One region of the Micromonospora zamorensis genome, then DNA from elsewhere that is predicted to be linked to it. Evidence: riboswitches for the same ligand, from Rfam matches in the RefSeq annotation. Region 1 holds a riboswitch; the other holds the start of a gene.
What was found. Region 1 has a riboswitch for cyclic di-AMP ahead of GA0070619_RS10580 (LysM peptidoglycan-binding domain-containing protein). Riboswitches for the same ligand answer to the same signal wherever they lie in the genome.

Region 1 (4,451 bases):
CGCCCGCACCTCGGCACGCAACCGCGACGGCATCACCTGGTCGAGCTTCGCGAGCGCCCGCAGGGCCGCCTCGCCCGCTCCGGCGATCGTGCCGCCCGAGGCGAGGCGCAGGGAGACCGCCGTCGCGATGGCCTCCTCGTCGTCGAGGAGCAACGGCGGCAGCCGGGTGCCCGCGCCAAGCTGGTAGCCACCGCCGACGCCCGACACCGCCTGCACGGGATAGCCGAGTGTGCGCAGTCGCTGCACGTCGCGGCGGACGCAGCGGTCGGTGACGCCCAGCTCGGCGGCGAGGTCGGCGGCGGTCCAGGATGGTCGCCGCTGGAGCAACGCCAGCAACCGCAGCACCCGCTCGGTCGTTGCCTCGACGGTCACACGCCGATCGTCGCACGGATCGCGGAACGACCCTGTCCGCTATTCACGAGAGGCTGGGATCATGACCGACCAGATCACGAGACAGGGAGCTGACATGGCCCGCGACGTCCAGATCACGTTCGACTGCGCCGACCCCGCCGGGTTGGCCGAGTTCTGGGCCGAGGCCCTCGGCTACCAGTTGCAGGGACCGCCCGGAGACTTCGAGTCGTGGGAGCAGGCGCTGGACGCGATGGGGGTCCCGCCGGAGAACCGCAACGACGCCTCAGCGGTGGTCGACCCCGAGGGTGTACGACCGCGCCTGTTCTTCCAGCGGGTGCCCGAGCCCAAGCGGGTGAAGAATCGCGTACACCTCGATGTGCGGGCCGCTCCCGGGCTCACGGGTGACGAGCGGATGGCGGCGCTGGAGGCGGAGGCGGAACGACTCGCCGGATACGGCGCCACCCGACTCAGTCGCCACGAGCCCGCTCCCCCACTGGGTGCCGGTCACCTCGTCATGGCCGACCCGGAGGGCAACGAGTTCTGCCTCGACTGATCGGACGTTCGCCCAGCTCATTGCAGAGATGGCCACCCGCCATGCGAACATGTGTACGTGTCGCCCGGCGCCAGCATCCTGCACGCCGACCTGGACGCCTTCTACGCGTCGGTCGAGCAGCGTGACGACCCGCGCCTGCGGGGGCGGCCGGTGATCGTCGGCGCCGGCGTGGTCCTCGCGGCCAGTTACGAGGCGAAGGCGCGAGGCGTACGCAGCGCGATGGGTGGTCAGCAGGCGCGCCGCCTCTGTCCGGACGCGATCGTGGTGCCGCCCCGGATGTCGGCGTACACGGCGGCGAGCCGGGCGGTCTTCGAGATCTTCCGGCAGACCACGCCACTGGTCGAGGGGCTCTCCATCGACGAGGCGTTCCTGGACGTCGGTGGCCTGTGGCGGCTGGTCGGGTCGCCGGCCGAGATCGCCGAGCGGCTGCGCCGGGAGGTTCGTGAACGGGTCCACCTGCCGATCACGGTGGGTGTGGCCCGCACGAAGTTCCTGGCGAAGGTGGCCAGCGGGGTGGCGAAGCCGGACGGTCTGCTGGTGGTCGCACCGGACGCCGAGTTGGCGTTCCTGCACCCGCTGCCGGTCGAGCGGTTGTGGGGCGTCGGGCCGGTCACCTCAGCGAAGCTGCGGGAACGCCGGATCCGTACGGTCGGTGAGGTGGCCCGCCTCGGTGAGGCCGCCCTGGTGTCGCTGCTCGGGTCGGGCGCCGGCAGGCACCTGCACGCCCTGGCGCACAACCGCGATCCCCGCTCGGTGCAGGTTGGCCGGCGACGCGGCTCGATGGGCGCGCAGCATGCGCTGAGCCGCACCCCGCATGCCCCGGCGGAGCTGGATGCCATCCTCGCCGGCCTGGTCGACCGGGTCAGCCGCCGCATGCGGGCGGCGGGGCGGTCCGGTCGCACCGTGGTGTTGCGGCTGCGCTTCGGCGACTACACCCGGGCCACTCGCTCGCACACCATCGGCAAGGCGACCGCCGACACGACGCCGCTGCTCGCCGCCGCGCGCGCGTTGCTGCGAGCCGCGCTGACCGAGATCGATCGTCGTGGTGTCACCCTGATCGGTGTCTCAGTGGGCAACCTGGACGACAACCCCGTGCAACCGGAGCTGCCATTTCACCGCGATCCTGGCGCTGAGTTGGACGCTGCGGTGGACGCGGTCCGCGACCGGTTCGGCTCAGCGGCGCTGACCCGAGCGGTCCTGCTCGGCCGGGAGCCGGGCGTCGAGATGCCGCTGCTGCCGGATTGACCGATCTGCGTGCGGCGTCCCGGCGACCGCTGCGACCGGAGACACATCACAGCAGGTCGGCGGTTTAACCAGCGGCTCACGGGTGACCCTTGTGGGGTACAGCCTGACAAGGGGGGACCCACAATGTCCGACGACGACACCAGCAACCGGCCGAGTCGCACTGCCGAGCGGCCGCACGACGTAACCGACCCGCTGCTCTGGCAACTGGCGATCGACGTGCTGAGCGCCCACGAGCCGGACGACGAGGGTCAGTGCCGCAACCTTCAGTGCGCCGGGCAGTCCTGGCCGTGCGCGGCCCGCGCCGGCGCGGAGCAGTCGATGCGACTGGCCCGCAGCACACCCGCCCCGGTCGAGATGACCGTCGACGGCGACGACAACGAGGAGGGCGGCACGGGCTGGTCCGGGGAGGGCAGCGCACCGGCGCCCCGCTGGGGCTGGAACGCCGGCCCGGTCGCGTCGCACCGAGGGTCGAAGGCATCCGCCTCCGCGGCGTGACGGCTTCCCCCCGGGGTACGGGCGCTCGGGCTGATCCGCACCACACGTACGAACGCTCGGCCGGTGACCCGGCCGAGCGTTCGTGTGTCATCCGTCAGAGGCTGAGCCGCTGACGCGGGAAGACCGTCAGAGGCTGAGCCGCTGACCCGGGAAGATCAGGCCCGGGTCGGCCCCGATCAGCTGCCGGTTGTGCTCGTAGAGCGCCTGCCAACCGCCGGTCACCCGGTGGCTGTCGGCGATCTCCGACAGGGTGTCGCCCGGCTTGACCAGGTACGTCTGGCCGCCCGTGGTCGGCGCGGTGCGCTCGTGGTTGCGGGTCGCCGGCTGCTCCCGCCGCGAGGGCCGCTCCTGCTGCTCGGTGGGCTTCGCCGTGGACTTCGCGGTGGGCTTCTGCGTGGACTTCGTCGACGGCTTCGCGGTGGACTTCGTCGACGGCTTCGTGGCGGAGCCGCCCGACGAACCGCCCTTCTTGCCGCAGGTCGGCCACGCGCCGATGCCCTGCCCGTCGAGCACCTTCTCGGCGATGGCGATCTGCTCGCCGCGGCTGGCCAGGTCGGCGCGGGCGGCGTACTTCTTGCCGCCGTAGCCGGCCCAGGTGCTCTGGGAGAACTGCAGGCCACCGTAGTAGCCGTTGCCGGTGTTGATCTTCCAGTTACCGCCGGACTCGCACTTGGCGATCGCGTCCCAGTTGACTGCGGCCTGCGCGGGGGCGGCCGGGCCGAAGAGGGCGACAGCACCGGTGACCGCACCGACGGCCAGGGTGCCGACGGCGAGACGGCGGGTGGTGACCCGTCGGTGACGGGGCGTGTAGACAGACGTCATGTGAACTTCCTCCACGCCGGCGAGGTGAGCTGTCGGGTTCGGGCCGAGGAGCCCGGCCGCACGATGGCGGCTTCACCCCGAGGTGACGTGCACCGAGGAACGTTTGGGTCCCCCGCTCCTGCCCGGGTGACTGGGTTCCACCGACCGGGGGCAGGATTTGGCGTTGCCGGCCGTGGTGTCCGCAGTGGCGAACCCGACCGACGTTAGGCACGGTCGGTGACGATCGCCCAACCCCTGTGAAGTTCTTCACCGGGGTACGCGGGGCGTCACCCGCAGCGGTTGCGGGTGGGTGGTCAATGTGCAGTGACCACCGTGGACCGTTGCGGATCAGATGCGGTGACGGAGCCAGAGCACGATGCGCCGCAGCAGCTCGACGTGTCCCGGCGACTCGTACGACCGGGCGTCGTGACCGAGTACGTTGTAGACGATCCGGCTGCTCCCGGCCGTGCGCGCCCAGACGAGCGGGTGGGTGTCGCCACCCTCGTCGTGGACGTAGAGAGTCTCGACGTCGACGCCGTCGAGCAACTCCAGGTCGGTGTAGCGCTCGTCGTGCACCTCGAAGTCCACGAGACCGGTAGTGATCGGGTGCTCGATGTCGGTGCGTCGGATGAGGCTCGTTCCGATCGGCGGGTGGAAGGTCCGACCGTGGTCCCAGGCGGCGCCAACCGTGGATCGCCAGGTCGCGAGCTGGGGAAACGCGATCGTCGCGCTGTGCGTGGCGAGCAGGCTGCCGCTACGGGCCAGGAAGGCGTCGAGGACGCGGCCGAACTCCTCGTCCTGCGGGATCGGAGCCGTGCGGTCGGCGCTGGCGTTCACCACCAGGAGGCGGGCGCCGTCGAGTGCGGCCTCGAGTTGGTCGACGGTGGTCACGATCGCCACCGGGCCCGCGTCGCCGACGAGCTTGGCGATCGCCGCGCTGGTCTCGGACAACGGGTGCCAGGGATCGGCGTGCGGGCCCTCCCCGCTGAAGATCACTGTGTCGACC
Region 2 (4,451 bases), 2.2 Mb from region 1:
CGCGAACAGGACGGTGCCGACCAGCGCGCCGACCGGGTAGAGCACCGCCGGGTCGGCGCCACGCTGCACGGCGATGCCGAGGGTGAGCAGCACCAGGTCGGCGCCGAGCCAGCCCAGCGAGGTGACCAGGTGCAGGGTGAGCAGCCCCTTGCGGGCGGTGGGTGGGATCCGAGGCATACCGCGATGCTGCCCGCCGACCGCCGCCGGGTCGTCCGACGAGCGACGACATCAGGGGTACGCCCGGCGACGTAGCCCGGTCGGAAAGCGCTGCCCGGACGAACGTGATGCCTGTGAGTCATCTTGATGACTCACAGGCATCACACACTTTGGGGAACGGCCGGATCAGTAGACCGACAGGTGCACGTGGTTGGTGTGGTCGCTGGACGGGTCGCCACCCGCCCCGCTGTAGGACTTCCATCCGCTGCTGGGCAGCCAGATCTGCCTGTACCAGATCACGTACAGCACGGCGAGCCGGTCGGCGTTGCGGATGAAGTACGCGGCCAGGTTGTTGCCGTACGTCTTGTCGCCGCCGGTGGCGTCACCGCCGAAGCCGCCCGTCTGGGCCGCGAAGTCGCAGGCCCGGCCCTTCGGGTGTTCGCCGGAGCCGCTGGGGCGGTGGCAGGAGACGTACCGGGTGAAGCCGGCCGCCTTGGCCTGGTTGAGGGCGTGCAGGGTGCGCGGGGTGATGCAGCCGCTGGCCGGCGTGGGGTCGTTGACGCTGCACGTCTCCGACGGCCAGGAGCCGTCGGAGTTGCGCGGCGCGGCCTTCGCGTTGGCGGCGGAGGTGCCCCGGTTGGAGTCGGTGTCGGCGGCGGGCTGCGGCTTGGGGGTGGTGGCCACCGTCAGGGCCCGTTCGGCCTGCTCCTTGCGCTTGGCCATCACCGCGACCTGCTTGCGCTGCTCGTTGATCTCACCGTTCAGGGCGACCTGGGTGCGGTTGGCCTGGTCCTTGCTGCTGAGCAGGTCGCGCAGCACCCGGTCCTCGTTGGCGGCCACCGCGTCCAGTGCGGCTGCCCGGTCCATGAAGCCTTCCGGGCTGTCGCTGTTGAGCAGCGCCGACATCGCGCTGAGCCGGCCGGTGCGGTACGCGACGCCGGCGATCTCGCCGACCTTGCCGCTGCGTTGGTTGAGCTCGACCTCGATGGTCTTCAGTTGGGTGGTGAGCTGCTGCTGCCGCTGCACCGAGGCGTCCAGGGCGCGCTTCGCGTCCAGGTAGCCCTTGCTGGCCGCCTCGAGTTGGGCTCGCAGCGCGGGGGTGCCACCCTCCTCGTCGGAGTCGGGGGCGGCGGCCCGCAGGCCGGTCGGGGGAGCGGCCGAGGCGGTGCCGGCCGGGAGCGCGACGCCGAGGGCGAACATCGCGACGATCAGGGCCGCCAGTCGGGCGGCGGGTGGTCGTGCTGGTGCCACTGTGCATGTCCTTCCGTCAGCCGCCGACCGGGTTAGCTGACGGGTTCGGGACGGAAGATCCCTACCGCTGACGCGGATGCACCCCAGGTACGTGGTTCCCCGGTTCGCCCTCGCGGGCGATTAGGCGGCGACCACCACCGGCGCCGGGAGGGCGCCGCCTGGTGGAGGCCGGGACCGAGCCTACCGGTGCCGGTGGGGTGGTTGCAGCCAATGTGACGGACGGTGCGTGCGTCGTCACGAGAGCTGCTGTCACCACTCGATCGAGCCACACGCTCCGGAGGCGGCGCCCGGCTCGATCTGCAACGTCGCGTGCTCGATCCGGAAGTCGTCGTGCAGGGCCGTACGCGCGGCGGTGAGCACCGCGCCGACCTCCGCCCCGGGTGCCATGGTCAGGTGTGCGGAGGCCACGTCCATGCCGGAGGTGAGCGTCCAGACGTGCAGGTCGTGCACCTCGACCACACCGGGGACCGCGGCCAGTCGGTCGTGCACGGCGGTCACCTGGAGGTGCTCCGGGGCGGCCTGCACCAGGATGCGGACGGCGGCCCGTGCCAGCCGCCAGGTGCGCGGGAGGATGAACACGCCGATGGCGACGGCGACCAGCGGGTCGGCCCACCACCAGTCGGTGACGGTGATGAGCAGTGCGGCGCCGATCACGCCGACCGAGCCGAGCAGGTCGCCGAGCACCTCCAGGTAGGCACCCTGAAGGTTGATGCTCTCCCGGGCTCCGGTGCGGAGCAGGGCGAAGGCGGCGATGTTGGCGAGCAGGCCGAGCACGGCCACCGCGAGCATCGGGCCGGCGATGACCTCGTGCGGGTCGCCGAAGCGGCGGATCGCCTCGATCACCACGTAGATCGCGACGCCGGAGAGCAGGACGGCGTTGGCCAGCGCGGCGAGCACCTCGAGTCGGTAGAGCCCGAAGGTGCGCTGCGGGTCGCCGGTGGCCCGCCGGGTCGCGGTGATCGCGGCGAGCGCCATCCCGATGCCGAGCACGTCGGTGAACATGTGCCCGGCGTCGGAGAGCAGGGCGAGCGAGCCGGTGTGCAGGGCGGCCACCGCCTCGACCACCATCAGGGTGGCGAGCAGCCCGAATGCCGCCCAGAGGCGGCCCCGGTGCTGGTGTGCGGCATTGGCGACGGACCCGTGGTGGTGGTCATGACCTGCGCCCACGAGAACCACCCTCCGCCGCCAGTCGGGACCCGGTCAAATGTATGTTCACATCGCTATGTATGCAAGTGTAGGGGCGGCAACTCTCGCCGGCCGCTCGCCAGCACGGATCAGCCGGTCGGGTCGATGGTGGTGAGGCGCTGCGTGGCCCGGGAGAGCGCCACGTACAGGGTGCGCACCCCGGCACCCGGATCCGCCCGGATCTCGCTCGGCGCGACCAGCACGACCCCGTCGTACTCCATGCCCTTGGCCTCCAGGCTGGTGACCACCTGGAGCCTCGGCGCGCCGAGTGCGGCGACCCAGCCGGCGGCCTCGTCGCGGCGGGGGACCGGCGTGATCACGCCGACGGTGCCCTCCACCTCGGCCAGCAGGCCGGCGGCCGCCTCCACTGTCGCGGTCTCCAACCCGCTCGGGGGCACCACCAGCTCGACCGGGTCGACCCCGGTGGAGCGGACCGCGGTCGGCAGCGGCAGGTCAGGATAGAGCCGGCGGATCTCCGCCGCCGCCACCGCGAAGATCTCCGAGGAGTTGCGGTAGTTGGTGGTGAGCGTGAAATCGTGCCGCTTGCGCCGACCCAGCGCCTGGTCCCGGGCCCGGTCCAGCTCGTCGGGGTCCCCGGTCCACGCGGTCTGGGCGGGGTCGCCGACCACCGTCCAGGAGGCCAGACGGCCACGTCGACCGACCATCCGCCACTGCATCGGTGAGACGTCCTGCGCCTCGTCCACGACCACGTGCGCGTAGTCCCGGTAGTCCTCCGGGCGCTCGCGCGCCGCCGCACGGGCGGCCCGTTGCCGCTCGCCGAGGGTGCTCAACTCGCGTACGCCGCCAGCCAGCTGGAACGGGTCGCGCCGGGCCTTTGCCGACTGCGCCGGCTTGCCGAGCAGGGAGTCCAACTCGTCCAGCAGCGCGATGTCGGCGATGGTCAGCCCGGTCGTGTCCAGGTGCCGGTACGCGGCGCTGAGCAGCCGGATCTCCGCGGAGGAGAGGATCCCCCCGGCGTACCGGCGCAGGCGGTCCGGCTGCGCCAGCCAGCCCAGAACGTGTCGAGGGTGCAGCCGGGGCCACCACGCCTTGAGGAACTCCCGGAACTCCGACCGCTCGGCGATCTCCGCCTCGAAGGTCCGCTGGTCCGGCAGTCGAATGCCCACCTCACGGGCCTGCGCCCAGAGCGCGGCGAACACCCCGTCGAAGCCGGCCCGGCGCACCTCGTTGCGGCGGGCACCCCGTTGCAACGCGCGGTCCCGGATCCGGTCCAGTGCCGTCCGGTCCAGCCGCAGCAGCGTGCCCCGGTAGAGCAGCCGCAGCTCACCCGGGCCGCCCGGCACCGCGTCGCGGGCAGCCCGCTCCAGCACCCGACGCATCCGCAGCGAGCCCTTCACCGCCGCCACCTCGGGCGGGTCGGTGCGGGTGGCGCTCATGCCCGGGAACAGGGTGCCCAGCGAGTGCAGGGTCGCGGTGTCCTCGCCCAGCGACGGCAGCACCGAGCCGATGTACTCCACGAAGACCGACGACGGGCCGACCACCAGGATGCCGCCGCCCGCGTACCGGCTGCGGTCGGAGTAGAGCAGGAAGGCGGCCCGGTGCAGGGCGACAGCGGTCTTACCGGTGCCGGGGCCGCCCGCGACGATCGTGACCCCGGAGCCGGGGGAGCGGATCGCCTCGTCCTGTTCCCGCTGGATCGTCGCCACGATGTCCCGCATGCCCCGGCCGGTGGCCTTGGACAGGGTGGCCAGCAGCGCGCCGTCACCGACGACCGTCATGCCCTCCGGCGCGGCGTTCGGGTCGAGCAGGTCGTCCTCGATGCGGGTGACCCGCTCGGCGCGGGACTGGATCGTGCGGCGGCGCACCACGTCCAGCGGCTGCGCCGGGGTGGCCTGGTA

Region 2: linked by a shared signal. The riboswitch ahead of GA0070619_RS20575 (coiled-coil domain-containing protein) and the one ahead of GA0070619_RS10580 (LysM peptidoglycan-binding domain-containing protein) in region 1 are both predicted to bind cyclic di-AMP.

The regions. Positions count from the first base shown of each region.
Region 1 covers NZ_LT607755.1:2,492,333-2,496,783, reverse strand. The annotation lists gene GA0070619_RS10600 (helix-turn-helix transcriptional regulator) at 1-372, opposite strand, end outside; gene GA0070619_RS10595 (VOC family protein) at 467-904, shown strand; gene dinB (DNA polymerase IV) at 962-2,149, shown strand; gene GA0070619_RS10585 (hypothetical protein) at 2,273-2,644, shown strand; gene GA0070619_RS10580 (LysM peptidoglycan-binding domain-containing protein) at 2,771-3,466, opposite strand; cyclic di-AMP (ydaO/yuaA leader) riboswitch at 3,467-3,639, opposite strand; gene GA0070619_RS10575 (ThuA domain-containing protein) at 3,794-4,451, opposite strand, start outside.
Region 2 covers NZ_LT607755.1:4,688,491-4,692,941, reverse strand. The annotation lists gene GA0070619_RS20580 (hypothetical protein) at 1-177, opposite strand, end outside; gene GA0070619_RS20575 (coiled-coil domain-containing protein) at 343-1,407, opposite strand; cyclic di-AMP (ydaO/yuaA leader) riboswitch at 1,413-1,544, opposite strand; gene GA0070619_RS20570 (cation diffusion facilitator family transporter) at 1,657-2,574, opposite strand; gene GA0070619_RS20565 (HelD family protein) at 2,682-4,451, opposite strand, start outside.